One region of the Mesorhizobium sp. M2A.F.Ca.ET.043.02.1.1 genome, then DNA from elsewhere that is predicted to be linked to it. Evidence: riboswitches for the same ligand, from Rfam matches in the RefSeq annotation. Region 1 holds a riboswitch; each other region holds the start of a gene.

The links. Region 1 has a riboswitch for cobalamin ahead of EJ068_RS03435 (DUF1636 family protein). Riboswitches for the same ligand answer to the same signal wherever they lie in the genome.
Region 2: another riboswitch for cobalamin. It lies ahead of EJ068_RS27525 (CbtB domain-containing protein); the one in region 1 lies ahead of EJ068_RS03435 (DUF1636 family protein).
Region 3: another riboswitch for cobalamin. It lies ahead of EJ068_RS17755 (aromatic ring-hydroxylating dioxygenase subunit alpha); the one in region 1 lies ahead of EJ068_RS03435 (DUF1636 family protein).

The regions. Positions count from the first base shown of each region.
Region 1 covers NZ_CP034445.1:718,676-728,678, reverse strand. Annotated here, with positions in the region: gene EJ068_RS03445 (cobaltochelatase subunit CobN) at 1-2,029, opposite strand, end outside; gene cobW (cobalamin biosynthesis protein CobW) at 2,047-3,084, opposite strand; gene EJ068_RS03435 (DUF1636 family protein) at 3,087-3,512, opposite strand; cobalamin riboswitch at 3,552-3,756, opposite strand; gene EJ068_RS03430 (winged helix-turn-helix domain-containing protein) at 3,787-4,986, opposite strand; gene EJ068_RS03425 (NADH-quinone oxidoreductase subunit A) at 5,321-5,686, shown strand; gene EJ068_RS03420 (NADH-quinone oxidoreductase subunit B) at 5,677-6,258, shown strand; gene EJ068_RS03415 (NADH-quinone oxidoreductase subunit C) at 6,263-6,868, shown strand; gene EJ068_RS03410 (NADH-quinone oxidoreductase subunit D) at 6,878-8,068, shown strand; gene EJ068_RS03405 (NADH-quinone oxidoreductase subunit E) at 8,070-9,398, shown strand; gene nuoF (NADH-quinone oxidoreductase subunit NuoF) at 9,409-10,003, shown strand, end outside.
Region 2 covers NZ_CP034445.1:5,767,457-5,777,459, reverse strand. Annotated here, with positions in the region: gene EJ068_RS27535 (PilZ domain-containing protein) at 12-284, opposite strand; gene EJ068_RS27530 (histidine phosphatase family protein) at 425-1,000, opposite strand; adenosylcobalamin (AdoCbl) riboswitch at 1,105-1,182, shown strand; gene EJ068_RS27525 (CbtB domain-containing protein) at 1,229-1,438, shown strand; gene EJ068_RS27520 (CbtA family protein) at 1,636-2,370, shown strand; gene EJ068_RS27515 (hypothetical protein) at 2,520-3,101, shown strand; gene EJ068_RS27510 (dienelactone hydrolase family protein) at 3,137-3,622, opposite strand; gene EJ068_RS27505 (TetR/AcrR family transcriptional regulator) at 3,855-4,487, opposite strand; gene EJ068_RS27500 (VOC family protein) at 4,591-4,995, shown strand; gene EJ068_RS27495 (DMT family transporter) at 5,213-6,157, shown strand; gene EJ068_RS27490 (sulfite exporter TauE/SafE family protein) at 6,167-6,880, opposite strand; gene EJ068_RS27485 (cation diffusion facilitator family transporter) at 6,877-8,214, opposite strand; gene EJ068_RS27480 (metal-sensing transcriptional repressor) at 8,223-8,480, opposite strand; gene EJ068_RS27475 (Ku protein) at 8,593-9,417, opposite strand; gene EJ068_RS27470 (AraC family transcriptional regulator) at 9,492-10,003, opposite strand, start outside.
Region 3 covers NZ_CP034445.1:3,691,253-3,701,255, forward strand. Annotated here, with positions in the region: gene EJ068_RS17735 (DegQ family serine endoprotease) at 1-915, shown strand, start outside; gene EJ068_RS17740 (sulfite oxidase-like oxidoreductase) at 1,040-1,651, shown strand; gene EJ068_RS17745 (ferredoxin reductase) at 1,676-2,422, shown strand; gene EJ068_RS32690 (hypothetical protein) at 2,463-2,609, opposite strand; gene EJ068_RS17750 (hybrid-cluster NAD(P)-dependent oxidoreductase) at 2,700-3,800, opposite strand; gene EJ068_RS17755 (aromatic ring-hydroxylating dioxygenase subunit alpha) at 3,821-5,068, opposite strand; cobalamin riboswitch at 5,177-5,379, opposite strand; gene EJ068_RS17760 (DUF680 domain-containing protein) at 5,873-6,079, shown strand; gene EJ068_RS17765 (DUF680 domain-containing protein) at 6,149-6,385, shown strand; gene ugpC (sn-glycerol-3-phosphate ABC transporter ATP-binding protein UgpC) at 6,460-7,572, opposite strand; gene EJ068_RS17775 (alpha-glucosidase) at 7,607-9,271, opposite strand; gene EJ068_RS17780 (carbohydrate ABC transporter permease) at 9,276-10,003, opposite strand, start outside.

The sequences.
Region 1 (10,003 bases):
TGCCATGCGCGCCGACATGGACGATGGCGTGGACGCCGAGCGATTTCTGCAGCCAGAGCCCGAAGGCGATCAGCTCGTGGCGGGGAGGCAGGGTTGGGTCGTGGTAGTCAGCGCGGCGGTCGGCCGAGCGACCCCGGTCGGGGGCCAGTGCCACGGTGATGTTGCCGAAGGTGGCGGCGCGGAAACGGAAGTGTTGCGGGGCGGCAGCCTTCAAAGGCAGGCGTTCCGTCGCCCCCTTCTCTGTCCTGCCGGACATCTCCCCCTCAAGGGGGGAGATTATTTTTTGCGCTCGGCTTTCGCCAATTTTCGGCCTAGCAAGGGGAGAGCCGGCGGCGGAGCTGCCAATCTCCCCCCCTGAGGGGGAGATGTCCGGCAGGACAGAGAGGGGGGCCTCGCGCAGCCCTATCTGGTCTTCCGCGTTGCCCCAGGCAGCCCTGACTGCATCACGCGCGCCTTCCGGCAGTTCAGCGGACAAGCGCAGGTAGTCTTTTGAACTTAACCCGTGGCCACCCACCTCCAGCGCATCCAACAACGCCCGCGGCGATTGCGGAATCCCTTCAACCGCATAGCCCTGTTCCTTCAGGTCATGCAGCATCGCAAGCACACTGGAGGGCACATCAAGCCCGACCGCATAGCCGGTCCGCCCTGGCGCGCTCGGATAGTCGGGGATCAGGATCGCCAGCTTGCGCTCGGCCCGCTTGGTCCTCTGCAGGCGGATAAACGCCGCGATCCGCTTGGCGACCTGCGCCACGCGTGCCATTTCCGGCCGGTTGGCAAAGGCGCGAAAGGCCAGTGCCGGATCGGCCTCGATCTCGCCCTTGAAGGAGATGGCGCCGGCCAGGATGCGGCCGTCGAGCTCGGGCAGGACGACATGCATGGCAAGATCGGCGGGCGCCAGGCCACGCTGGTTGTTTTCCCAGACCTCGCGGCGCGTCGTGGCGACGATGACCTGGAAGATCGGCACGCCGGCGCGGTCGAACAGGGTCTCGGCGCCGGGCTCCGCCCCGGATGCGAACGCGGTGGCGGTAATGATGGCGGCGGGGTGCAGCGAGGCGAGGGCGGTTTCGACGAAGGCGAGCGACGCCGGGTCTTTCAGGCTGGAGACGAAGATCGGCACGGGCGTCAGGCCTTGTAGCTTCAACGCCTCCGCGAGAGCGTCGATCGGTGCTACGTCTGCCGCCAGCAGCATCGAGCGGTAGAAGAGGATGGGGACAATCGGGCTGAGCTTACCAGCGTCGAGTTCCGTCGCCCCCCTCTCTGTCCTGCCGGACATCTCCCCCTCAAGGGGGGAGATTGAGCTGTCGTCGTTGGTTTCGCCAATCGCAGACGTTGCAGATGGCTCTTTTGACGCCCTTGAAGAAAACGCGCCAGGGTCGACGACGGCTGATCTCCCCCCTTGAGGGGGAGATGTCCGGCAGGACAGAGAGGGGAGCGAAGGATCGCCGACCTCTGAAAAGTCCGGCTTCTCAACGACACCAACTCCCGGCTGATAAAACCCAGCCTTCGGCACGCCGACCGGCTCGGCAACCGCCGCATCCGCTCCCGCAAGCCGCGCCAGCCTCCGCACCAGTGCGCTCATATTGGCCGGCCCGCCTTCGCGGAAATAGCCGAGCAGGGCGTCCAGCTCCGCACGCGGCAGGGTCGAGCCTTGGATCAGGCGCTGGTCCTCGTCATGACTTTCGCCGGGCAGTAGCGCGAGCTTGATGCCGCGCTCGCGCGCCACCGCGGCGAGCTGGTCGCAACCATAGCGCCACCAGTCATAGCCGCCGAGGATGCGGACGAGGACGACCCTGGCGTGGCGGGCGACACTGTCGATCCAGAGATCGACCGACATCGGGTGGCGAAGATCGCGAAGAGCCGCCAGCCGCATCGAGGGCAGCCGCGCGGCATCGGCCTTCCAAGCAGCGGCCAGGCCGGCGAGGTCGCTGTCGGTGAAGGACAGCGCCACGACATCCGCAGGCGTCTGCCTGAGGTCGATCGGCTCGGCGAGATCGTCGAGCGAAGCGGATGTTGTGGCGAGGATATGCATCGCAGTCCGGATTTCCCTCAGCCGGCGAGGATACGCTCGATCGCCGGGCGGTTCAGCCCCTTGAGGCCGATGACGACAAGCCGCGAGCGGCGTTCGTCTTCGGCTGTCCAAGCGCGGTCGTAATAATGGTTGACGCGCGGGCCGACGGCCTGGAGCAGAAGCCGCATCGGCTTGCCGCCGACCTCGACGAAGCCTTTGACGCGCAACACATTTTCCTGCTCTGCGGCAAGGGCGACGCGCTTTGCCAACTCGTCCGGATTGGCAATCGACGGGATGTCGATGACGAAGGAATCGAAATCGTCATGCTCGTGGTCGAGCTCGTCGTCGTGATGGGTCTTGCGGTTCTCAATGTCGTCCTCGACGGCGAGGCCGAGGCCGAGCAGTACCGAAGGATCGACCTTGCCCTGCGCGGTCGGCACGATTTTCACGGCGCGCGCCACATGCTCGCCGATGACGGCGTTGGCGCGCTCAGAGCCCGCCGCATCCATCAGGTCGCTCTTCGACAGGATGATCAGGTCGGCGCAGGCAATCTGGTCCTCGAACACCTCCTCGACCGGGTCGTCATGGTCGAGCGAGTCGTCGGCGGCGCGCTGCGCCTGCAGCGCATCCATGTCGGAGGCAACTCGGCCGTCGGCCAGCGCCGGGCCGTCGACCACGGCAACGACGCCGTCAACCGTCACGCGGCTCTTCACCGTCGGCCACTGAAAAGCCTGCACAAGCGGCTTCGGCAGAGCGAGGCCGGAGGTCTCGATCAGGATGTGGTCGACCTTCGGCGTGCGAGACAGGATCTGGTCGAGCGCCGGCACGAAGTCGTCGGCGACGGTGCAGCAGATGCAGCCATTGGCGAGCTCGACGATGTTTTCCTCCGGGCAGGTGTCGACGCCGCAGCCCTTCAGGATCTCGCCGTCGATGCCGACATCGCCGAACTCGTTGACGATGATTGCCAGCCGCTTGCCCTTGGCGTTCTCGAGCAGGTTGCGGATCAGCGTCGTCTTGCCGGCGCCGAGGAAGCCGGTGACGACGGTGCAGGGCACGCGGAAAACGGAAGCGTTCATGGTCAGTCCTTCAGCATGTCGAGGGGAGGGATGCGGGCAACCAGGCCGCGTTTGAGGGAATCAGGCCGGCCGCGCCAGGGGATCAGGCCGTCGGTCGAAGTGGCGAAGAGCTTTGCGCCGGCGACGAGGTCGGCGCCGCTGGTCGTTTCCAGATCGCCGAAGACGTAGCTCCAGCAGCCGTCGCGCAACAGCGCGGCGCTCAGCCGACGCTTGCAGTTGCCAAGGCATTCGACGGTGCGGATGCGGATGTTCTCGCCCGATACGGCGCGGCGCGTGTCTTCGGCCAGCAGCGCGCCGGCGCGCGGATGCGCGTCCGAGCCGGTCTCGTCGCGGCAGGATGAGCAGACGATGACGGTCACGCCGTCTGACGCGTCGGGCTCGGACGAAATGTCCGCGATGTTTGCCGGGAAACTGCCGTTGCGATCCAAAACCAGGCTCCTTGCCCGGAAAACCCGCCGGGCATTCGGATACTTAAAGTCTCAGACGGCAGGTCTCCTGGCTCGCGGGTCGTCGCCTCAGATGCCGCCTTCCCGGGAACATCCCAGTGGTTTTCGGCCGGGGCTCGTCGCTCACAGTTGCGGGGACAGCCGCGGATTTGGGCTTTTGGCCCGCACCGCATTCCCTCTTGGCTCCTCCCTTTGCCGGGAGAAGACCGTCTGGGTCAGGATTTAGGCTTACGGCTAGGCGCCTGTCAACGCGCGGCTACGACACTGCGATGTCGGCCAGCGCCGGTCCGAGGTCGCCGGCCGGCGTCACTTCGATCGCCTCAAGGCCGAGCCAGCCCTGCATCTGCTTCAGCTCCTCGAAGAGTTGGGCTGCCGTCTCGGGTGGCGCGCCGGCCTCGGCATAGGCGGCGTGGACGCGCAAGATGCTCGCAGGCCGGTCGGCCCTCAGGTCGACGCGGGCGACGATGCGGTCGCCGAGCAGGAAGGGCAGCACGTAGTAGCCGTATTGGCGCTTTTCGGCCGGCGTGTAGATCTCGATGCGGTAGCGGAAATTGAAGAGCTTTTCGGTGCGCGTGCGTTCGAAAACCACGGGATCGAAGGGGGCGAGCAGGGCGCGCGCCTCGATCCTGCGCGGGATTCGGGCGTCGGGGTGAAGATAGGCGGGCTTATCCCAGCCCTCGACCTTCACCGGCAGCAATTCACCGGCTTCGACCAGTTCCTCGATGCGGTCCTTCGTATCCCCGGGGGCCAGGCGAAAATAGTCGCGCAGGTCGCCATAGCTGGCGATGCCGTGGGCGCGGGCCGAGATACGCAGCAATTCGCGATGCGCGTCCTCGACCGAGGGCACCGGCAGGTCGAGCACGGCCTGCGGCAAAACGCGCTCGGGCAGGTCGTAATAGCGCTCGAAACCGCGCCGGTAGGCGGTGGTGATGCGCCCGGCCCAGAACAGCCATTCGAAGGCGTGCTTGGCCTCGCTCCAGCCCCACCAGCCGCCATTGCCCTTGTGGCCCTCGATGTCGGAGGCGGCGATCGGCCCGCGATCGGCGACCTCTCTATAGATCTCGTCGATCATTTCCTTGCGCTCACGGCCCCATTTGGCCAGGCCGAGATACATCTCCTCGCCCTGCTCGGCGCGCTGCATGCGCCAGCGCAGCAAGGGGTAGGTCTCGACAGGCAGGAACGACGCCTCATGCGCCCAATATTCAAAGACCGCGCGCTTGCGGGTGACCGCGGCGTTGTCGAGCAGCGCAAGCGGGTAGGGGCCGAGGCGGGAATAGAGCGGCATATAATGAGCGCGCACCACGGCGCTGACGGAATCGATCTGCAACAGGCCGGTTCGCGAAAGCACGCGCGCAAGGTGCCGGCGATCCGGAACCCCTGCGGGACGAGGGTCGTTGAACCCCTGTGATCCAAGCGCAATGCGCCTGGCCATGGCGAGCGAGATCTTCTCCTTCATCAAGCTGTCCTTGCCCCGATCGTCCGTTGGTTTTTAGCCGGTGATTCCGGCCATGCTAGCAGGCAAATGGCGGGAGATATGTCAGGAGAGAAAAGTGGAGTAAAAAGCGAAGGAAATCAAACAGGAGCGGATCGGACCAGTTTCTTCCGATATGGCGTCCAGGGCCGCGATTTGAACAAGGTTTGACTTGCGTCACCGAAACCGCTGCGCTAACCCTCGCCGCGTTGCAGCATGGGCTCCCTTAAAACGGTTCAGCGGTTAAACTGTCACGCTTCCGCATTAGAGTTCGTTGCTGTAATCAAAGTGAACTACCCCGCCGAAGGAAAGCCGCCGCATGAGCGCACTCCTGAGTTCATATCTGCCTATCGTGCTGTTCATCGCCGTGGCGATGATCGTGGGTCTGGCGCTCATCATTGCCCCCTTCCTGGTGGCCTATCGCAATCCCGATCCGGAAAAGCTTTCCGCCTATGAATGCGGGTTCAACTCGTTCGACGACGCCCGCATGAAGTTCGACATCCGCTTCTACCTGGTGTCGATCCTGTTCATCATCTTCGATCTCGAGGTCGCCTTCCTGTTCCCATGGGCGGTGTCCTTCTCGAAGCTCGGCATGCTCGGCTTCTGGTCGATGATGGTGTTTCTGGCGGTGCTGACCATCGGCTTTGCCTATGAATGGAAAAAAGGAGCGCTGGAATGGGATTGAACGACAGTTCAGGCACCCTCGTCGCGCCGAAGCCCAAGGGCATCATCGACCCCAACACCGGCAGGCCGGTGGGGGAGGACGATCCCTTCTTCCTCGAAATCAACAATGAGCTGGCCGACAAGGGCTTCCTTGTCACCTCGACCGAAGCGCTGATCACCTGGGCGCGCAGCGGCTCGCTGATGTTCATGACCTTCGGCCTCGCCTGCTGCGCGGTCGAGATGATCCACACCTCGATGCCGCGCTATGACTCGGAGCGTTTCGGCGTCGCGCCGCGCGCGTCTCCCCGCCAGTCCGACATCATGATCGTCGCCGGCACGCTGACCAACAAGATGGCGCCGGCACTGCGCAAGGTCTACGACCAGATGCCGGAGCCGCGCTACGTCATCTCGATGGGCTCCTGCGCCAATGGCGGCGGCTACTACCACTATTCCTATTCGGTGGTGCGCGGCTGCGACCGCGTCGTGCCGGTCGACATCTATGTGCCCGGCTGCCCGCCGAGCGCGGAAGCGCTGCTCTACGGCATTCTCCTTCTGCAGAAGAAGATCCGCCGCACCGGCACGATCGAACGGTGAGCCGATGACCCTGGCGTTGAACGAACTCTCCACCTATCTCGGCGAGAAGCTCTCCGGCCGCATCGGCGAAGCCGTGCTTGCCTATGGCGAGCTGACCATTTCGGTCGAGCCGGGCAATCTGATCGAGGTCGCGACCTTCCTGCGCGACGATGTGCGCTGCCAGTTCATCTCGATCATCGACATTTGCGGCGCCGACTATCCGTCGCGCGCCAAGCGTTTCGATGTCGTCTATCACCTTTTGTCGCCGAAGCAGAATGTGCGCATCCGCCTTAAGGTCCAGGCCGACGAGGAAACGCTGGTGCCGTCGCTGACCGCTGTCTATCCCGGCGCCGATTGGTACGAGCGCGAGACTTACGATCTGTACGGCGTGCTGTTCAGCGGCCATCCGGATCTGCGCCGCATCCTCACCGACTACGGCTTCGAGGGGCATCCGCTGCGCAAGGATTTCCCGCTGACCGGCTTCGTCGAGGTTCGCTACGACGACGAGGCCAAGCGGGTCATCTACGAGCCGGTGGAATTGAAGCAGGAATTCAGGAACTTCGACTTCTTGAGCCCGTGGGAAGGGACGGATTACGTCCTGCCCGGGGATGAGAAGGCGAAGGCAAATTGAGGCGCCACAATGGCTGAAACCTCCGTCCGCAACTTCAACATCAATTTCGGTCCGCAGCATCCTGCGGCGCATGGCGTTTTGCGCTTGGTGCTGGAGCTCGACGGCGAGGTGGTTGACCGCGTCGATCCGCATATCGGCCTGCTGCACCGCGGCACCGAGAAGCTGATCGAGGCCAAGACCTATCTCCAGGCCGTGCCCTATCTCGACCGGCTCGATTATTGCGCGCCGATGAACCAGGAGCATGCCTTCGCGCTAGCGGCCGAGCGCCTGCTCGGCATCGAGGTGCCGAAGCGCGGTCAGCTGATCCGCGTGCTCTATTCCGAGATGGGCCGAATCATGTCGCACATCCTCAATGTGACGACGCAGGCGATGGATGTCGGCGCGCTGACGCCGCCGCTGTGGGGCTTCGTCGAGCGCGAAAAGCTGATGGTGTTCTACGAGCGCGCCTCGGGTTCGCGAATGCATGCAGCCTATTTCCGGCCGGGCGGCGTGCATCAGGACCTGCCGCAGAAGCTGGTCGAGGACATCGGCAAGTGGATCGACCCCTTCCTGAAGTCGATCGACGACCTCGATGCGCTTTTGACCGGCAACCGTATCTTCAAGCAGCGCAATGTCGATATCGGCACGGTGTCGCTGGCCGACGCGTGGGCCTGGGGCTTTTCGGGCGTGATGGTGCGCGGCTCGGGCGCCGCCTGGGACCTGCGCAAATCGCAGCCTTATGAATGCTATTCCGAGATGGATTTCGACATCCCGGTCGGCAAGAACGGCGACTGCTACGACCGTTATCTCGTGCGCATGGAAGAGATGCGCCAGTCGGCCAAGATCATGCGCCAGTGCGTCGATCTGCTGCTCGGCAAGGAAAGCGCAGGCCCGGTGTCGAACCTCGACGGCAAGGTCGTGCCGCCGAAGCGCGCCGCAATGAAGCGCTCGATGGAAGCGCTGATCCACCACTTCAAGCTCTATACCGAGGGCTATCGCGTGCCGGCCGGCGAGGTCTATGCGGCCGTCGAGGCGCCCAAGGGCGAATTCGGTGTCTATCTGGTCTCCGACGGCACCAACAAGCCCTATCGCTGCAAGCTGCGCGCGCCCGGTTTCGCCCATCTGCAAGCCATGGATTTCCTGTGCCGCGGCCACATGCTGGCCGACGTCACCGCCGTGCTTGGCTCCCTCGACATCGTGTTTGGTGAGGTCGATCGCTAAAATGTCAGTTCGTCGTCTCGCAGATGCCAGCGTCCAGCCAGCCACCTTCGCCTTCAACGAGGCGAATGCGGCGGCAGCGCAGCAGTGGATCGCCAAATACCCGAAGGGGCGCGAACAGTCGGCCATTATCCCGCTGCTGATGATCGCGCAGGAGCAGGAAGGCTGGGTCACCAAGGCGGCGATCGAGACGATTTCGGACATGCTCGGCATGCCGCGCATCCGTGGTCTCGAGGTCGCGACCTTCTACACGCAGTACCAGCTCAATCCGGTCGGCACGCGCGCGCATATCCAGGTCTGCGGCACCACGCCCTGCATGCTGCGCGGCTCGGAAGCGCTGATGGATGTGTGCCGCTCGAAGATCCATCACGACCAGTTCCACACCAACGACAAGGGCACGCTGTCGTGGGAGGAGGTCGAATGCCTCGGCGCCTGCGTCAACGCGCCGATGGTCATGATCTTCAAGGACACTTTCGAGGACCTGACGCCTGAGCGGCTGGCCGAGATCATCGATCTTTACGACGCGGGCAAGGGCGCCGAGGTCAAGCCGGGGCCGCAGAACGGCCGCCATGGCTCCGAGCCGGCCGATGGTTTGAAGACGCTTACCAGCGAAAAGGCGATCCTGAAGTCGACGCGTGACAAGGAAGCCAAGGCGGCCGCGAAGGCTGCCAAGGACGCCGCCGCCGCGGCGCCGGCTGCTGCCCCTGCCGCCGTCGTCTCGCAAGCGGTGCCTGCCGCAGCCCCGGCACCTGCTGCTCCGGCAGCCTCGGGCCCGGTTGCGCCGTCCAAATCCGGCAAGCCGAAGACCGATGCGCCCGAGACCAGCCCGGCCTTAGCGACGCCGTCGCCGGTCAAGGTTGCTCCGGCCACCGAGAAGGCGGCCAGTGTCAGGGCGCCGCGCCATTCGGCCGCCAATGCCAATCAGGCTTCTCCGGAAGTCGAGGCCGTTTCCAAACCGCGCAGCGGGCCCAAGAACAAGGCAGAGCCGGCGGCCGCTTTCAAGGCGCCGGAAACCAAGCAGCCGGTCGCCAAGACGGAAAAGCCTTCGCTGGATGACAAGAACCGGCCGGCCGGCATCGAGCGTCCGGCGACGGTCGACGATCTCAAGCTGATCTCCGGCGTCGGGCCGAAGATCGAAGCGATCCTGCATTCGCTGGGCATCTACACCTTCGCTCAGGTCGCGGCCTGGAAGAGGGCCGAGCGCGAATGGGTCGACGGCTATCTCGATTTCCGCGGCCGCATCGAGCGCGACGACTGGGTGAAGCAGGCCAAGGCGCTCGCCAAGGGCGGCGTCGCCGAATACATCCGCGTCTTCGGCAAGAAGCCGGTCTGAGGGACGACAAATGCTTCAGGACAAAGACCGCATCTTCACCAACATCTACGGCCTCTTCGACAAGTCGCTGGCCGGCGCGCAGTCGCGCGGCATCTGGGACGATACGCCCGGTCTCATCGCCAAGGGCCGCGACTGGATCGTCAATGAGATGAAGGCTAGCGGGTTGCGCGGCCGCGGCGGCGCCGGCTTCCCGACCGGACTGAAGTGGTCGTTCATGCCCAAGCAGAGCGACGGCCGTCCGAGCTATCTGGTCATCAATGCAGACGAATCCGAACCCGGCACCTGCAAGGACCGCGACATCCTGCGCAACGATCCGCACACACTGGTCGAGGGCGCGCTGGTTGCCGGCTTCGCCATGGGCGCAGTCGCGGCCTACATCTATGTGCGCGGCGAGTTCATCCGCGAGCGCGAGGCGCTCCAGCGCGCCATCGACGAGGCTTACGCGGCCAAGCTGATCGGCAAGAACAACACGTCCGGCTACGACTTCGACGTCTATATGCATCACGGCGCCGGCGCCTATATCTGCGGCGAGGAGACGGCGCTGCTCGAAAGCCTAGAAGGCAAGAAGGGCCAGCCGCGGCTGAAGCCGCCATTCCCGGCCAATG
Region 2 (10,003 bases), 1.7 Mb from region 1:
TGAGAACCGCGTCAGTCCTTCGGCGCGTTGCTGTAGAGCGCCACGCCGATGCGGTCGTTGCGCCGCCACCGCACCAAGGCGCGATAGGTCATATCGTCGGCTGGGACCTCGAGCAGGAAGCGTTCCGGGATCTCCGTATCGGCGGCGACGCGCAACTCCGCGCCCTGCTCGTGCTGATTCCTGACCGAGCAGCCGATCCTGACGGCACCGGCAATGATCGTGGCTTCCTTGAGCACGAATTCGCGCGCATGAAGACGGCGCTCGGTCTCGGGATAATTGGCCATATCCGGCGGCTCCTAAGGCAAGGCTCTCCTCGCCACTGGGCAGCACCATAGCAGCAAGGCGTTTCCGTTCCGTTAGCGGTTGCTGAAACAGCAGGATTCGTCTGCACCGCGGCCCATCAGCAGAAAAGCTGTTTCCGGCGCTATCTCGCGCCGGCGACCCCGCTCGCGTGCAGCACCCAGCGGCGGCCGTCGTTGCGGAACTCGGTGAGCGACAGCGGCTCGATGTCGATCTTCCAGACCGAGGAGAGCGGCGCGCCTAGCACATGCACGATGGCGGCGCGGATCGGCACGGCATGGGTGAGCGCGACGGTGTGGCCGCCCCCCTCGCCGGCCAGCCGCTCCATCAGCGCGGCACCCCGCCGGGCGACGGCGGCAAGCGATTCGCCGCCATGGGGTGCGGCGTCCGGATCGGCAAACCAGGCGGCCATGCCTGCCGGGTCCTCGGCCTGCACCTCCTCGAAGCTTTTGCCGGCCCAGCGCGCGAAATCCTGCTCGGCAAGCAGCGGCTCGACGGTCGCGTCAAGGCCAAGCGCCTCGGCCGTCCTGCGCGCGGCAAGCGCCGGACTTGTCCAGACGCGGTCGGCCCGGCGCAGCGACGAAGCGATCGCGCCGGCGCGATCGAGGGCGCTCGGCTCCGGCGCCTCGTCCGTCGGAAAGCGGCCCTTGCGCGCGGCCTGCGTCGCGCCGCTTGCGATCATCGTCAGGCGGGCGAACATCCAAAACTCCGTGGTCCAGTGAAATTTCGGCCAGGCGAAGCCGCGTTGGCCATTACATGTCGTTGACAGGCGAACGAAGTGCTGACAAGTGTTTTAGCGCTATACGGGATTGGAAGCCGGTGCGAGTCCGGCACGGTCGCGCCACTGTGATCGGCACCAGCCGAAAGTCAGGCCTTATCCCGCAGCACAGTTGGATCAACGGGACGCAGCATCCCACAGGAGGTCAAAATGTCCGACACCACCTTCGCCCCGACCTACGGCCCGGTTGCGATTCCCGTCCGCGAGCTTCTGCCCTGGGCAATCTTCGCCGGCCTGATGCTGATGTTGATGATCTATTTCGTCGGCGCGGAAGAAGGCGCGACCTCGCTGATCCGCGGCACGATGGTGCATGAATTCGTGCATGACGGCCGCCACCTGCTCGGCTTCCCCTGCCATTAGGAGCGGTTCAGCGAAGGCTGAACCGTCCTAGGTTTTGGTCTGACGCGCAATTCCGGACGGAAAACCGTTGCACACTTTACCTGGAATTGCTCTGGAGCGGCTTCGGCATCGCTGATGCCGTTCTGAGATTTGGCCTAATGCAATTCCGGGCGGAAAACGCTCAATTTTTCCGGGAAATTGCTTGAAGGGACTCTGACATGGTCGGAAAACTTTTGCTGCGCGGCATGCTTGTCGGGCTGGTGGCGGGGATTCTGGCGTTCGCCTTCGCCCGCGTCTATGGCGAGCCGCAGGTCGACAAGGCGATCGCCTTCGAGGAACAGCAGGCGCAGGCCGCCGGCGAGGCGCCGGAGCCCGAGATGGTCAGCCGCGTCACGCAGGCAGGCATCGGTCTCGCGACCGGCGTGCTGGTCTATGGCGCGGCGCTTGGCGGGCTGTTCTCGCTGGTCTTCGCCTATGCCTATGGCCGGCTGGGCTCGCTCGGCCCGCGCGGCACCTCGGCGCTGCTGGCGCTGCTCGGCTTCCTTGCCGTGATCGTGGTTCCGAGCCTCAAATACCCCGCGAACCCGCCCGCGGTCGGCAATCCCGAAACCATCGCCTACCGCACCGAACTGTTCTTCATCATGATCGTCATCTCGATCGCCGCGATGGTGGCGGCGGTGGGCCTGGCGCAGCGGCTATGGAGCAAGCTCGGCGCCTGGAATGCCTCGATCGTGGCTGGGCTTGCCTTCCTCGTCGTCTTCGCGCTGGTGAAGGCGGCCCTGCCCGACATCAACGAAGTGCCGGAGAACTTCTCGGCGACGGTGCTGTGGCAGTTCCGCGTCGCCTCGCTCGGCATCCAGCTGGTGCTGTGGACCGTCGTCGGGCTCGGCTTCGGCGCGGTTGCCGAACGCGTGGTCGCGATGCGCGACCAGCGCGCCCGCCGCTACGCCTGAAACCCATGCGCTGGCCGCCAAGGTTCTTTGCCCTGGCGGCCAAAGCGGCTCAACGGTCGACACGACCGCTGAGCCGCTTTGGTCTTTTGTTTTCTCGCAATTCCGGACGGAAAACCGCGGCACACTTTTCCTGGAATTGCTCGGTTGCAGTGCTGCTCGCCCTGCTGGCGGCTGCCTCGGCGCAGGCGCATAGTGGCTCCTCGGCCCCGCCTCCCCCGGGCATGCAGATCCCCAGCCTCACCCACGGCCAGATGGCGGTGATGGCGCGCTATCGCGGCGACATCCTCGACCTTGCCCAACGCCAGACCGTGACCAATCCGAGCTTCAGGCGGCTCTACAATCACGGCAATCTGCAATTCACCTACTGCCTCTGGGGCCTGATGCCGGGAAGCCTCGGCGACGAGGAAAGCCCGTTCAACGAATGCAGCCACGCCTATCTTGCCACCGCCAAGGCGCTGCTCGCCCATATGGCGACGATGCCAGCAGCCGAGCGCCAGGCGAAGGCGCTGATCTCCGACATCGACGCCGACATGGTGCGCAGCGGCGCATCCTGGATCCTGTGCCAGTTCAGCGGCGAGGCCTTCAGCACCGGCGCGGTGATCGAGCCCAGATGGCGGGACATGGTCTTCCACCTGCCCAGCCTGGCGGCGCTGCTGGTCACGATGGCGGCGCTGATGACGGCTGCGTGGTCGATCTTCCGTTTGCCCTCGCCGCGGGCCGGCACAGTCTAGAACGATTCAGCGTCTCACAGTATCACCGAACCGTTTCAAGTCTTTCGTGCGATCGTTTCCAGGAAAGCCAGAACGCGCGACCAACTCAGTTCGGCTGCGGCCGCATCGTAGTCCGGCAGCGCTCGATCGGTGTAGAAATGGCCGATCCACGGATAGGTGAAAATCTCCGCCTTGACTTGGCTGCGCTTTGCCGCCGCCGACCAGCCGGCAACTTGTTCAGGCAGCGCAAACGCATCCGGGTCGGCGACGTGGACCGCGACCGGAATGTGTCGACGAACATTTGTGGGAATATCGGCAAGGCCATGCAGCAGCACAACGCCCGCGGCAGCGATTCTTTCTGGCCAAACGGCACTGACCACCCCAGCTCCCATCGAATGGCCAGCGAGCACCGCGTCTCGAGAAGTCTGGAGGAGCGCTGCCCTGGCACGGCCGCAGATGGTTTCCGACCCGACCTTGCCCATCAGGTCAAGCCCTTCGTCGACCGACGGCGCCGTAAATCCCGCGTACAGGTCCGGCGTCACAACAATGGCCGGCGCCTCGCATTCTCTCAGCGGCTTGCTGTTCCACCGCCCGAAGGCCCAACACCGAGTGAAAGAGTACGATAGTAGCCATTCGCTTTCCCTCCGGCGTCCCCTAGCCGATCGCGTTGGACTCTCAGGCGCTGCTTAACTGACTGAGGCCGGCCGACCTCCTACGAGACCAGGCGACATAACGCGGCTCGTTGCGCCGCGCAGATCGTGCCAGGCGGCGCGACTACTTCGAGCGTGCCCCATAGGCGGCAAGGAACGCTTCGACCGAGGCATCGGCGTGGCGCTCAAGGTCGGCTTTCGAGCGCGGGTTGCTTCCGGTGAACATCGCTTCGTTCATCGGAATCCAAAGCAGCATTCCAAAGAAATGGCTGGCCGCCAAACGGGGATCGCCGGTCTGCAACAAGCCTCGGCTGGTTAGCTTTTCAAAGCACTCCGCCACCGAGGCAAGCATGCGCTCAAAACCTTTGTCGTACCAGCTACGGCCAAGCTGCGGCATTCGATCGGCATTGGCGATAATCAGACGCCGGAGCTTCAGCAACTCGTCGTTCATCAGCGTCGTGGTCAATCGCCGGGCAAGCTGCTGCAGGCCGCCCTCCAGGAATTTTGCCTCGGAAAGCAGCATCGTCACGGACTCGACAACGTCGTTGACCTGAGAAGCGGTGGACTCCACGACTTCGGTGAAAAGCGTCTCCTTGTCCGTGAAATGCTTGTAGACAGTCTGCTTCGAAGCGCTCGCCCTGGTGGCGATCTCCTCCATGCTGGTCCCATCGTAGCCCTTGGCGATGAAGGCGGCGGTCGCCGCCTCGATGATCTCACGATCCTTACGGGCCGATCTGGTCTCAACAGCAATTTTCATAGCGCCCCTCTATCAGTACTAGACGGTACCGTTCCCGTATGATAGCCATCGAGACGGTACTAGACTGACTAGTACCCGTCAATGAAACGGAGGTTTCAACCCGATGACCCAAATGCTATTCCTCAATCTGCCGGTGCGCGATCTGCAGCCAGCGACCAAGTTTTATCTCGCGATCGGCGGCACGCTCAACCCGCAGTTCTCGAACGACCAGGCCAGCTCGATCATGTTCTCCGATTCGATCGGGGTCATGTTGCTGACGCACCAGCACTACAGCCAGTTCACAGCCCGTGCGATAGGCGATGCCAAGCGCGAGAGCCAAATGCTGATCGCGCTGACCGTCGACAGCAAGGACGCGGTCAACGCGGTCATCGAGAAAGGTGTTGCAGCGGGCGGCCGCGCCGATCCCAACCCGGCACAGGATCTCGGCTTCATGTTCAACCGTCACATAGAAGACCCGGATGGCAATGTCTGGGAGTTCCTGTGGATGAACCCCGCAGCCATGCAATAGACCGTCCGTATCGCCCTTTGCCGGGAACGACACCCTGGAAGCGGCGGGGCACCCGCCCCGTCGCTCCCGTGTTCGGGCCAAGCCCGCCATTGTCCTCGACTTGATATCTCGGTGCATGCCCCTGCGGCCGCCGGTCCGGCTGGCGCATTGCGGCGAGCTGGCGTAAGCATCGGCGCCTGCCCAATCCTGGGTGGAATCGCCGCAACCGCCAGCAGCCATGCTCCTTTCCGAAGCCCTTGCCGTTACCGCCGTCTTGTGCAGCGCGCTGAGCTCCATGTTCCTCAGCGAGCTCAAGGGGCGCGTTCCCCTGCTCCAGCTTGCCCGCTGGCAGATGCTCGCCACCTTCGTGATGACCGGCTCGGTGTCGCTGGCGATCGGCGGCTGGCAAACGATCGGAGGGAGGGAATTCTGGCTGCTCGCCGGATCGAGCTTCGCCGGCATCAGCATCGCCAGCACCACCTATTTCGCCACTATCTATTCGGTCGGCCCGCGGATCACGGCGCTGCTCTTCTCGCTCACCTCGCCATTTGCCCTGGCGCTCGGCTATCTCGTGCTCGGAGAAACCATCAGCCGCTGGCAGGCGCTGGGCGTGGCGCTGGTGCTTGCGGGCATCGTGCTTGCCATCGGCATGCCGCGGCGCTTCCTCAAGCGCGGCGAGCTGGCGCCGGCGATGCCGGTCGTCACCCCTTCCACCGTGCCGGTCAGCACCGTGCCCGGCCCGCCGCTCACCGGCCGCATGGGACCAGGCATCGTGCTTGGCGTCACGACAGCGCTCGGCCAGGCGATCGGCACCCTTCTGGCCAGGCCCGCCATGGCGGCCGGCGTCGAGCCGTTCACGGCCATGCTGCGTTCCGGCCTCGCCGTCATCCTGTTCATCGTGCTCACGGCAACGCCGTTCGGCAAGGGCAAAAGGGAGGCCGTGCAGTTCGGCACGGTCGGGCTCGCCGTGCTGTCCGCCTTCGTCGGCACCTCGATCGGCATGTCGTGCCTGATGGCCGCGTTGCGCACCGGCAATGTCGGCATCATCTCGACGCTATCCTCGATGACGCCGGTCATCATCCTGCCGATGGTGTGGCTGCGCAGCGGCCAAAGGCCGACCGCGGCCGCCTGGGCCGGCGCGCTGCTGGCCATCGTCGGCACGGCGCTGATCAGCGTGAGGTGACGCGTTCCGCTACCCGAAGATCTGATGCAATGCCACGCCAACCAGAATCAGCCCGGTCGCGATCTCCAGAAAGGTGGCCACACCGGCCGTGCTCGATCCCAGCCGTTCCAGCGCGGCTACCGACCCGCTGCGGAATAGCACCGCCAGCAGCACGACGATACCGAGCGTGATCGCGACGCCCACCATCATCGCGACAGCGAAGACAAGTCCGGCCCAGGGTATGCCGCGCGAAATGGCATAAGTCATGACGAACAGCGTCAGCGGGCAAGGGATCAGTCCAGCCATGAAGCCGACCGCTTCGCCCTCATGGACGTGATGACGATGACGGCCGCGCAGCGCGCGCCAGATTATCCACACGCCGATCAGGCCCAGCAGCCCACGGCTCAGCGTTTCCAGCGCGGGAGCGCGGCCGACGCTGCCCAGCGAGATCGAGACGAGCGGCAGCGCCAGCACCGCGATAAGCACCGCCAGCGTGATATGGGTGAAGGAAAGGGCGAGCGAGGCGAGCAATCCACGAGCCAATTTCACCTGCGAGCCGGCGATATAGGCGGCTAGCAGTGTCTTCGAATGGCCCGGCGTCAGCGCGTGAGCCGCCCCGAACACGACGCCCATCGGCAGGACCGCAAGGAGCGTAAGCCAGTTGCCGTCGCCGGCGAACGCCTTGAGGTGCTGCGCCACCGCCAGGTAAATCTCGCGTTGGTAGTCAAAGAGCGCTTGTATCATCCATGCGCGTGCTCGTGCTGGTGGCCTCCCGGCTCGGCCATGGCGAAGGGCAGGTCCTCGCTGTCCTGACCGGCCGCAAGTTGCAGCCTGGCGCTGAACTCATGCGGCTCGGCCGGCGCGACAAGGCTTTGCAGATAGTGATGATCGCCGCCGACCGGCGACAGCGGCAGGCTTTCGACCGCGCCGCCCCCCCTTTCGATGGCGACGTTCGCTTGCAGGCCCTCGGCATGGCGCGAGAGGCGCAGCCGAATGCGCTCGCCCTGAGGCGTGTCGACGATCTCGAGCAGCCCGCTAGCCAGCTTGCCCGACACCAGGAACGGGTCAGGCGCTTGATGGTGACCGCCCTCGGCCTCGGGCGCGGCAAAGCGCACCGTGGCGACGTCGAGCGCGGGAATGTGCGCGAAGAGCTCCGTCTTCAGCGACGCGGCGATGTTGTTGGCGGCGGCGAGCAGCAGCCCGTCATTGACCGCGATCTCCACATCGACATGCAGCTTGTGGCCGAGCCAGCGGGCCTTCGCGTCGACCACCCTGTCGATCCCGGCGACATGGTCGGCGGCGTGATGAACCTCGTCGACTAGCCCCGGCCCCACACCGTCGAGCATGCGCGTTAGCACGGAACGCGCCGACTGCCAGACGATGCCGAAAATGGCGATGGTGATCAGCAGGCCGATGATCGGGTCGGCGAGCGGGTAGCCAAGCCAGACGCCGACCGCGCCGGCAACGACGGCAAGGCTGGTCAGCCCGTCGGTGCGCGCGTGGTAACCATCGGCGATCAGGGCCGCGCTGTTGATCTGACGGCCGACGCGGATGCGGAAGACGGCCACCGCCTCATTGCCGAGGAAGCCGATGACGCCGGCAGCGGCCAGCCAGCCCAGGAACCGGACCGGCTGCGGATTGAACAGGCGATCGATCGCCTCGTAGCCGGCAACCAGCGCGCTCGCCAGGATGATCAACACGATGACGATGCCGGCAAGATCCTCGACGCGACCGAGGCCGTAGGTGAACGTTCGGGTCGGCCTGCGTCGCGCCAGCACGAAGGCGATCCAGAGCGGGATGGCCGTCGTCGCGTCGGCGATGTTGTGGATGGTGTCGGCAAGCAGCGCCACGCTGCCCGAGAACAGGACGACGGCGAGCTGCAGCGCTGCCGTTATCGCCAGGATGACGAACGACCATTTGATCGCCCAGATGCCGCGCTCAGTCGTGGCGATCGTCGCATCGATCACGCCATGCGTGTGCCCGTGCGGCCCGTCATGGCCGTGCCCGCCGTGTTCATGTCCGTCGTGGTCATGCCCGTGCGAGCCGAAGCCAAACCAGTCGAGAATCCTCGTCAACATGGGCCGCCTCACAGATATTTGGTGAGCTGCTTCAGCTCTTTCAGCGTGTCCCTGGTCGGCTCGCCGCCCTCGACAAGGCAATGCTCCATATGGTCGTGGATGAGCTCGCGCTTGGCGTTGCCGACGGCGCTTTCGACGGCATGGAGCTGTTGCGCGAGGTCAAGGCATGAACGGCCCTGTTCGAACATGGTGAGCACGGCAGCGAGATGGCCGTGCGCGCGCTTGAGCCGGGCGATGATGTCGGGATGGGAGCTGTGTATCGTCATGGTTTAAATCCTATCCCCCAGGGTAGGATAGGGCAACCCGGGGGATGGACTACGTCCGACAGGAGTGAGCAGATCCGCCGATCGAGCTTGGGCGATCCTATCGGCGGGCCGATCAGGCCGACTTGCGGGCAGGCTTGGCTTTCGAGGGGGCCTTGATGCCTTCCTTGGCGAGACTCTTCCTCAGCACCGAGGCGAGGTCGACGACATTTTCCCTTGGCGGCGGCGCGGCCTTCGGCGGTTTCTTACCCTTGCGCTTGGCATCGATCATCGCGATCAGCGCATCCTCATAGGTATCCTCGAATTTCGAAGGATCGAACTTCGTCACCTTCTTGTCGATCAACAGCTCGGCGATCTCGAGCAGGTCCTTGTCGTATTTCGGTGACGTCAGGTCTTCGAAAACGCTCTTCTCCGAGACCATCTCGTCGCGGGTGCGCAGTTCGGTGAGCAGCATGCCCTTGCCGAAAGGCTGGATGACGACCTCGCGGCCGCGCTGGTAGAGTACGACGCAGGACCTTGCGGCGACGCGCTTCTTCTTCATCGCCTCGCGCAGCACGCTGAAGGCCTCGAGCGCGGCGCCGTCGGCGGGGATGAGATAATAGGGCTTTTCCAGATAGCGGGTGTCGATCTCGTCAAGAGCGACGAACTCGTCAACCTCCAATGTATGCGCCGAGGTGAGCTTCAGCTTCTTGATCTCATCCGGCTCGATCTCGATGAAATCGTCCTTCTCGGCCTCGAAGCCCTTGGTCTGGTCCTGGGCCTCGACGACATGGCCGGTCTGCTCGTCGACATAGGCGCTTTTCACCGGCAGGCCGTCCTTGCGGTTCAGGATCCTGAAATGAACTTTTCCGGTTTCGCTGGTCGCGCCGACCAGCTTCACGCCACACGAGACCGACCCAACCTTGAGAAAACCCTTCCAGACCGCGCGTGGCGCAACCATGTGCCATTCCTGTTGTCGTTGCGATCAACAGGAACATCTGGCGACCCGCCTGGTTCCGCGCGGCGAAGGCGCCGCTAGTGCGCGGTCGCCCTGGCGTAGCGCCCGGGTGGCTGGCCGACATGGCGGCTGAAGGCGGTGCTGAAGGTGCTGACCGAGCCATAACCGACACGCTCGGCAACCTCGGCGATATCGGCCTCCCGCCGGCGCAGCAGGTCTTTCGCCAGCGCCATGCGCCAGGCCAAGAGATATTCCATCGGCGGCACGCCGACGCCGCGAACGAAACGGTCGAAGAAGGCGGAGCGCGAAAGCGCGGCCTCCTTCGCCAGCTCGGCGATCGTCCAGGGCCGCGCCGGATCGGCATGCATCCGGCGGATCGCCTCCGCCAGCCGCGCGTCGCCCAGGCCGCGCAGCAGGCCGGCCGGCGCGTCGGACGTCTGCGCCTGCCGAAGGGATTCGACCAGCAGGATCTCGATCAGCCGGGTCAGCACCAGGTCGCGCCCCGAATGCCGGCCCGCCGCCTCCTCGACCAGCAGCTTCACTAGGACCGACAGCCGCTCGACGCCACGGACATGGACCTGAGCGGGCA
Region 3 (10,003 bases), 3.0 Mb from region 1:
ACCACCGTCACCGCCGGCATCGTCTCGGCGCGCGGCCGCGACCTGCACAGCGGGCCGTTCGACGACTTCATCCAGATCGATGCGCCGATCAACCACGGCAATTCCGGCGGCCCGCTGGTCGACGTCAACGGCAATGTCATCGGCATCAACACCGCCATCTATTCGCCCAATGGCGGCAGCGTCGGCGTCGGCTTCGCCATCCCGTCGGATCAGGCTGAGAAGGTCGTCGCCAAGCTGATGAAGGGCGGCGACATCGAATACGGCTATCTCGGCGTGCAGATCCAGCCGGTCACGCCTGATGTAGCCAGTGCCATCGGCCTCGACCATCCCGGTGGCGCGCTGGTTTCCCAGGTCACCGACGGATCGCCGGCGGCCAAGGCCGGCATTGAAACCGGCGATGTCATCACCGGCTTCGGCGGTCAGGAGATCAAGGATCCCAAGGACCTGTCGCGCGCCGTCGCCGACGTGTCGCCTGGTGCGAAGGAGACCGTCAACATCTGGCGCAAGGGCAAGGCGATGCAGATCTCCGCCGATGTCGGCCGCAACGCCGAAGATCAGAAGACGGCGTCGAGCGGCAATGAAGGCCGCGGCCCGTCGGCCGAACAGGGCTTGCGCGTTCCATCGCTCGGCCTCGGCCTGACCGACCTCACGCCCGATATCCGCGACCAGCTCAACCTTGCCGGCAACCAGCGCGGCGCGGTGGTCGAGCGGGTCAATCCGGACAAGGCGGCTTCGGCCGCCGGCATCCAGCCGGGCGACGTCATCGTCGGTGTCGACCAGACGCCGGTGAAGACGGCCAGGCAGGCCAATCAGGCGATCGCCGAGGCCGGCAAGTCCGGCAGGAAGTCGGTTCTCCTGCTGATCGATCGCGGTGACGCGCAGATCTTCGTCGCCGTGCCTTTCGCCGCCGGCTGAGAAGCGCTTCGGCAGGGCCTGCCGGTATCTTCGGCGGGCTCTGCCTCAAGATTTCTGTTGCCCCCCGAGGCGTATTCGAGAACACTCCCTGCAGTCGATCAAATCCGGCACGAGGGATGTCTTGATGGTCACGCGCGGCTTCTTTTCCGGACGGCGTCCCCCTTCCGACACCGATGCGCGCATTCCGCCCGGCCAGTATCTGGAGCAGGGTTTTCCCGTGCTTTCGGCCGGGCCGACGCCGCGCGTGCGCACGGAGGATTGGTCTTTCACCCTCAAGCAGGGGCCGAAGCCAATCAAGAAATGGAACTGGGCGGAGTTCAACGCGCTGCCGCAAAGCAAGATGACGCGCGACATCCATTGCGTGACGGCCTGGACAAAATTCAACACGCCCTGGCAGGGCGTCATGATCGACGACATCCTCGCCGACGCCGGCATCGAGCCGCCGACCGCCTACACGCTGGCGCTGTCCTTTGACGGCTATTCCACCAATGTGCCGACCAAGGACCTCGTCACCGGCAAGGCGATGGTGGCGCTGCTCTATGAAGGCAAGCCGATCACGCCGGATCATGGCGGGCCGGCACGGCTATTGGTGCCGCACCTCTATTTCTGGAAGTCGGCCAAATGGGTGAACGGGCTGCAGTTCACCGAGCGCGACGAACCGGGCTTCTGGGAGCTTCGCGGCTATCACATGTATGGCGACCCCTGGCGCGAGCAGCGCTATTCCAGCGACCCGTGAGGGGCGACGCGTGAGCAGCAATCGATGAGCGCCGAGCCGTCGCCGCAATCGCCCTGGCAGGCAGCCACGATCACCCGCATCGAAAAGCGCACGCCGCGCGTCACCAGCTTCTGGTTCCAGCCGTCGCGGCCTTTCGCTCACCTTGCCGGACAGCATGTCGACATCAGGCTGACGGCCCCGGACGGCTACCAGGCGCGCCGCTCCTATTCCATCGCCTCGGCGCCAGAAGCAGGCGGCGGCGTCGAGCTGGCGATCGAGCGGCTGGACGACGGCGAGGTCTCGCCCTTCTTTCACGACGTGGCCGCCGTCGGCGACGAGATCGAGCTGCGCGGGCCGCTGGGCGGCCATTTCATCTGGGAGGAGAGCGACGGCGGGCCGATCCTTCTGGTCGGCGGCGGCTCGGGCGTTGTGCCGCTGATGGCGATGGTGCGTCATCGCACGCTGCGCAACACGGCGGTGCCCGTCGCGCTGGTGTTTTCGGCGCGGGTCTGGGACGAGGTAATCTTCCGCGACGAGCTGATCGGCCTCGACGACCGTCGCGACGGATTCGACCTGGTTTTGACGCTGACCCGCGAACCGGCGAGGCGGCCCTCCGATTATTCCCGGCGCGTCGACGCCCGCATGATGGCGCAGGCCGTCGAGCGCCTGCCCAAGACGCCAAGGCTCGCCTATGTCTGCGGCTCGAATGCGTTCGTCTCGGCCGCCGCCGACGCCTTGATCGGCGCCGGCGTTCCGGCGGGGATCATCCGCACCGAGCGCTACGGGGTTTAGATCATGATCCCGAAAAGTGGGTGCCGGTTTTCGGGAGGGATCATGCTTCAACAAAGAGCATGATCCCGGAAAGTGGGAACCGGTTTTCGGAAGAGATCATGCTCCAACAAAGAGCTGGATCAGGATGGCGATTCAACGGAAAATCATCCTGATCCGGCGCGCCGATTGCTCGGCGAGCCTTCGCCACGAGACGCCTCCGGGCACTGAACTTCTGTTCGGCAGGACAGCGGCCGGCGAGGGTGTTCCCGCAACGGCCCTTGCCTCGACCGACAAGCCTTCAGGCCTCGATGTCCAGCGCCGACAACGGCCTCGAACAGCAGGCCAGGATATAGCCGTCATCGATCTCGTGATCGAGAATGCCGCCATTGTGGCTCATCGAAACCTCGCCGGAGACCTTTTTCACCTTGCAGGTGCCGCAGAGACCGAACTCGCAGGCCGCCGGGATCCTGACGCCCGAAGCGCGCGCCGTCTGCAGCACGGTCTGTCCGGGGACGCATTCCGCACCGACGTTTGAAAGCGAAAAGCGGACCGGCGTCACCGCCTCGGCGAGCGGCTTGGCTTCGTCGCCGGCCGGCATCGCGAACGGCGCCGGGACTTCTTCCACGGCCGGCGCCGCGAAGCTCTCCTGATGGTAGCGGCTCATGTCGAAGCCGGCGGCCTCCAGCATCTGGCGCACGGCGCGCATGAAGGGGTCGGGCCCGCAGCAGAAGATTTCCCGCTCGCGGAAATCGGGTGCCAGAAGCGGCAGCCGGATCGCGTCGATGCGGCCCATATGGCCGAACCAGCCCTCGCGGCTCGACCGCTCCTCGATCATGAAGCCGAGCGACAGGCCGGGCATGCGGCTGCCGAGCAGTTCGAGCTCCTTGCGGAAGATGATCTCTTCCGGCCGCCGCGCGCAATTGACGAAACCGACATCGGTCCAGGGCGCGCAGTCGTTCAGCCAGCGCAGCATCGACATCATCGGCGTGACGCCGGAACCGGCCGAAATGAACAGATATTTGGCCGCCGGATGGCTGTGCAGCGAGAAATCGCCGGTCGGCCCATAGGCCTTCACATGGACGCCGGGCTTCAGATTGTCGAACATCCAGCGCGTGCCGACGCTGTCGGCTCGCGCTTTCACCGTCACCGCGATCGAGAACGGCCGCGACGGCGAGGACGACAGCGTGTAGGTCCGCATCAGCGGCCCGTCGGCCGTCGGCAATTCCAGCGTCACGAACTGCCCGGGTTTGTAGCGGAACCAGGTCTGATTGTCGGAGCGGAATGTGAACGTCTTCACCTGCGGCGCCTCGTCGCTGACGCCGATCACTTCCAGCACCTGCAGCCTGTCGTTCCAGGGCGCCATCTCGTCGAGATGGCGATAGAGGCCGAGATCCGTCATCGCGTTCATCTCCTTAGCCTTCAGGCGACGCTGCGCAACGCCGGGCGACCGCCTTCGGCAAGGCGCGGACCGATGAAGGAGGCGTACCACTCGACGAACTGGATGACACCGCCCTCATGCAACTCGGAATAGGGACCAGGCTCGTAAGCCGGTGACAGGATGCCGAGCGCGTTTTCCTCGACGATGCGGCGGTCCTGATCGTTGGTCTCGGTCCAGACATGGGTGAGCTCTGCCAGATCGTAGTCGACGCCTTCCACTGCGTCCTTGTGGACCAGCCATTTCGTCGTCACCGCGGTCTCGGTGGCGCTGATCGGCAGCACGCGGAAGGTGACGGCGTGATCGATGAGGATGTGGTTCCACGTGGTCGGGTAATGGTAGTGCATCAACGTGCCGATGCGGTCGGCGGCGACCCCGGCGGACAGGTTTTTCGTCACGGCGCGCTTGCCGCTCATCGTGTAGCTGACGGCGTCGCGCAGCAGCGGCGCGCGCGTTGCGCGGTATTGCCCGGCCGGATCGATCCGGAACCGGCTCGGCAGACCCGCCGCCTCGCATTTCGCCCAGTGCGCAAGCATTTCCGGATCGCTGTCGGCGCCTTGCACACCTGTCACCGTCGGCGCTTCCGGGAAAGTCTTGCACAGTTCTGGATGGTTGCCGGCGCAATGATAGCACTCGCGGTTGTTTTCCCAGACGAGCTTCCAGTTACCCTTTTCGACGATCGTCGATTCGAATGCGACCTTCGCCTCGCTCAGCCGGTGCGGCAGGAGATAGGGTTCGATCATGGCGCGCATCGGCGCGAAGTCGGCGGGCTCCTTTGCCAGGCAGATGAAGATGTAGCCGCCGACGCTCTCGCAGGCGACCGGCTTCAGGCCGAACTGGCTTTTGTCGAACCCTTCCGCCATCTGGCGGGCAAATAGCAGCCGCCCGTCGAGCTCGTAAGTCCACTGATGGTAGGGACAGACCAGCTTGGCGGCGGTGCCCTTGTCGGTGTTGCACACGCGGCTGCCGCGATGCCGGCAGGAGTTGTGGAAAGCGTTGATCCTTCCCTTCTGGTCGCGGACCAGCACCACCGGATAATCGCCGATCTGAACGGTGATGTAGCTGCCTGGTTTCGGCAGCTCGCAATCATGGCCGATGAACAACCAGTCACGATGCCAGATCAGCTCCATATCGAGCTTGAAATAATCGGGATCGGTGTAGAAGGGCTGCTCAAGCGAGTAGCCCTGCTTGCGGCTCTGCAGGAGCCTCAGCATGTCGTTGCGCGCATCCATGTCCTGTCCTCGCATCAAGGACTGAACTGGTGGTGATGGAGAAGAACGACCGCCACCGGCAGGGCCGGGCACGCGCCGTCCGCCTCTTGACCGCCCACCGCGATCAGTCGAGTTCAAAATGTCTCTGGCTGGTTTCCGGGCTTTGGAGTTGCCCTCGCGGGCGGTCGCAACACCTTCCCAGGCCCATGGCCCAGTGGTCTCCCGTTGCGACCTCACTCCACCACCGTTGCGGGGGCAGCGCCGGATTTCGACCGGCTTCCCAATTCTCCGCCTCATCGCGACGAAGCGGCACCTGAGATGGCCTGATCTAACCACGACGGCCGGTTTCCCGTCGGCATGAAAACGACATCGCATCCATACGGCGCGACAATGGGCGGCGTATTCATGGTGCTGAGCCTCGTCTCTTTCGCCACGCCCTCCGGCTCCGGAGGCGCTCCCTGAACGAGATTCGCGAGGGCTCCGATGGTTAACAGTATCAAAAAGTGACTATTAGCAGATTCTAAAATCGAACCGAACGGTTCGTTTCTGTTGACGGTGCGTGCAGAACGTTGTGAACGTTGGCGCTCCGACACACTTGGTGAGCCAACTGCCGAACTCACATAAGTCATTGATTAAATTCGATAAAAATATGGTCATAGGCATGCTTATGAAAACTTCAAGATGCGGATTCATAGTCCAGACGAAAAAACTTCGTGATTGGAATCCGGCGATCGGCTCACCCAAATCAGCGCTGTCCGAACGACGCGATTTCATTCCCAAGACACGCCGCTAGACGGACTGAATAAAGATACTGGAGTAGCAAAAATGAAAAAGATTGTTCTCACTGCCGCCGCCCTTCTGGCAATTTCCGGCAGCGCCTTTGCCGGTAGCGACAATTACAACGCGCAGGCTGCCAACCCGCCGGCCGCCACGGTCGACTCTTCTTACACGGCCTCGGTCCGCAAGTCCGAACCGACTGAACAGAAGCCTGTCACCACGGGCGCCGACCGCAACCTTTTCGGTAACAACTAACAGCCGACTTCGAACGGCGACGGGTTTGCCCGTCGCCTCGGTCGGATCAGGAAATTCAGGAGTACTGAGATGAAAAAGATCATTCTTGCCACCGCGGCTCTCATGGCCGTTTCCTCGGCTGCTTTTGCGGGCAGCGACAATTACGGCAACAGCGGCGTCAACCAGCCGGCTCCCGCCGTGGATACGACCCGCACCTCGTCGATCGGCAACGACTCGCCGGTCTACAAGCTGCTGAATTCGTCGCGCGACGGGCAGAAGTCAGCTCCGCAGCAGGGCAGCGACCGCGACCACTTCGGCAATCGTTAACAGCCGACCGTGATTTGAAATAGGAGCGGCGGGCCGAGGCCCGCCGCTTTTTCTTTGCCGCAGCGGCTCTGCGCTCAGGCCGCCTTCGCTTCTTCGCGATGCAGCGTGAAGGAATGGCCGTCGGCGTCGAAAATATGCAGATCGCCGGCGCTTGCGTTGAGCCGCAGTGTCTCACCGCGCTTGACCTCGACATTGCCCGGCAGCTTGGCGACCAGGGGCAGGTCTGCGCGGCCGATATCGATATAGACGAGCTGAACCTCGCCGAGCTGCTCGATATAGTCGACCTTGCCCTCGAACAGGTAATCGGAACCGGTGGCGATCGCGAGATCCTCCGGCCGCACGCCGAAGCTCACCGCCGCGCCATTCGCCGAGGCAGGCGTCGCGATCGGTACCGTCGCCTTGCGGTCGCCGACATGGCTGAGCACGGTCGGATTGCCGGCCTTCTCGATCTTTGCCGGCAATATGTTCATCGCCGGCGAGCCGATGAACTGGGCGACGAACAGATTGCCGGGGCGCTTGTAGAGTTCCATCGGCGTGCCGACCTGCTCGACGACCCCGTCTTTCAGCACCACGATGCGGTCCGCCAGCGTCATCGCCTCGACCTGGTCGTGCGTCACATAGATCATGGTGGTGTTCGGCATCGATTCCTTGAGCTTGGCAATCTCGATGCGGGTGGCGACGCGCAATGCGGCGTCGAGGTTCGACAGCGGCTCGTCGAACAGGAACACTTTCGGGTTGCGCACGATGGCGCGGCCAATGGCGACGCGTTGGCGCTGGCCGCCCGACATCGCCTTGGGCAGGCGATCGAGATATTTGGTGAGCTGCAGGATTTCCGCCGCCTGCCGCACCCGCTTGTCGATCTCGGCCTTGCTTTCCTTGCCGATCTTCATCGAGAAGGCCATGTTGTCGTAGACGGTCATGTGCGGATAGAGCGCATAGGACTGGAACACCATGGCGATGCCCCGCTTCGACGGTGGCACGTCATTCACCACCTCGCCGTCGATCTTCAGTTCGCCCCCGGTGATCTCCTCGAGCCCGGCGATCGACCGCAGCAAGGTCGACTTGCCGCATCCCGACGGTCCGACGAAGACGATGAACTCGCCCGATTTGATGTCGAGGTCGATGCCGTGGAGAATATTGAGGTTGCCGTATGATTTCCTCACCTGGTTGAGCGTGACATCGGCCATGGTTCTCTCCTTCCGTTGATCTCTATCTGCAAGTTCAGTCGATGCGCCCGAACCAGGCGCCGTATCCGCCGAGGCGGACCGGCCCGCTGCCAGTCTGTCCCGAAAAGCCATGTCCGGGCAAGGGCTTCAGCGAGCCTTGGCCGAGATCGACCTCGGCGGGCTTGCTGCCGAGGTTGAAGGCGCAGACGATCCGCTCATTGCCCTCGCGGCGCGTGAAGGCGACGGTATCGCCATCGCTTTCGATGAAGTCGATATCGCCCTTGCCCAGCGCCGGATGCTGGCGCCGGAAGGCGAGGAAGCGGCGGTAATGCTCGAGCAGCGAGCTTGCGTCGCCCTGCTGCACGTTGACGGCCTGCGACAGGTGCCTGCCAGGCACCGGCAGCCAGGGCTTGGCGGTCGAGAAGCCGCCATTCTTGGCCGCGGCCTCCCACACCATCGGCGTGCGGCAGCCGTCGCGGCCCTTGAACTCCGGCCAGAAGCGGATGCCATAGGGGTCCTGCAGGTCCTCGAACTTCAGCTCCGCTTCGCCAAGGCCGAGTTCCTCGCCCTGGTAGATGCATACCGAGCCGCGCAGCGACATCAGAAGCGCCGAGATCACCTTCAGATAGGCGGTCGGGTCCGTCTCGTTGGCGGCCCAGCGCGAGGCGACCCGCATCACGTCATGGTTGGAGAAAGCCCAGCACGACCAGCCGTCGCTGGCGACCCGGCCGAAGGCCTCCAGCACCGCGCGCACTTTCGCCGCGCTGATCTTTTCCGGCGCCAGGAAGTCGAAGGAATAGCACATGTGCACGCGCTTGCCGTCGGCGGTGTAGGCGGCGACCACTTCCAGGCCGCGCTGAGAGTCACCGACCTCGCCGACGGCGGCCTGTGCCGGATATTCGTCCAGAAGCGCGCGGAAGCGCTCGAGGAAGCCGAGATTTTCCGGCCGACTCTTGTCGTAGATATGGTCCTGGTAGTTGTAGGGATTGACCGCGGGTGCGGTCTGGTCGTTGCGCTGTTCCGGCGGCAGCGGCGGATTGTCCTCCAGCCCCTGGCTGTGGAAATAGAAGTTGATCGTGTCGAGCCGAAAACCGTCGACCCCGCGTTCCAGCCAGAAGCGGGTGATGTCGAGCAGCGCGTCCTGGACTTCTCCATTGTGGAAGTTGAGGTCGGGCTGTTCGGCCAGGAAATTATGCATGTAATATTGCTGGCGGCTGGTGTCCCACTGCCAGGCCGAGCCGCCGAAGATCGACAGCCAGTTGTTGGGCGGCGTGCCGTCCGGCTTGGCGTCGGCCCACACATACCAGTCAGCCTTTGGATTGCTGCGGCTGGAGCGGCTTTCCTTGAACCACGGGTGGATGTCGGCGGTGTGCGACAGCACCTCGTCGATCATCACCTTGAGGCCCAAGCGATGGGCCTCCGCCACCAGCGCGTCGAAATCGGCGAGCGTGCCGAACATCGGGTCGACATCGCAGTAATCCGAGACGTCATAGCCGAAATCCTTCATCGGCGATTTGAAGAAGGGCGAGATCCAGATGGCGTCGACGCCGAGCGAAGCGATGTAGGGCAGACGCTGAACGATGCCCTTCAGATCGCCGATGCCGTCGTCGTTGGAGTCCTGGTAGGAGCGCGGATAGATCTGATAGATCACCGCGCCCCGCCACCAGTCGCGGTCGATCGCAGGGTCTGGTCTCGAAGTCGCCTTCAAAGCCGATTGCATGTCTTCAACCTCCTTTCACCGAGCCGGCAAGCAGCCCGCGGACGAAATAGCGTTGCAGCGAGAAGAACACGATCAGCGGCACGATGATGGTGATGAATGCCGATGTCGTGAGGATCTCCCAATTGCCGCCGCGTGAGCCGAGCAGCGCGTTGAGCTTGGCCGTCAGCACGATCTGATCGGGCGCCGTGCCGAGGAAAACCATCGCCACCAGCAGATCGTTCCATACCCATAGGAACTGGAAGATGGCGAAGGAGGCAAGCACCGGGAACGACAGCGGCAGCACGATCTTGACGAAGATCTCGAAATCGCTGGCGCCGTCGATGCGCGCCGATTCCATGATCTCGCGCGGCAGGCCGGCGATGTAGCTCCTCAGCAGATAGATGGCGAAAGGCAGGCCGAAGCCGGTATGCGCCAGCCAGATGCCGAGATAGGTCTTGGACGGCACGCCGAAGAAGGTGCCGACGCCGTTATAGAGCTTGAGCAGCGGGATGAGCGACATCTGCAGCGGCACGACCAGCAGGCCGATGATGACGGCAATCAGCACCGCCCGGCCGGGAAAGCGCATCCAGGCGAGCGCATAGGCCGCGAAGGCCGCGATCAGGATGGGGATGATCGTTGCCGGAATGGTCACCGTCAGCGAGTTCATGAACGAGCGGCCGATGCCTTCGGAAAAAAGCACCGCATCGTAGTTCTCGGCGGTGAATTTCGGCGGCGCCGAGGAGGCGTAATAGA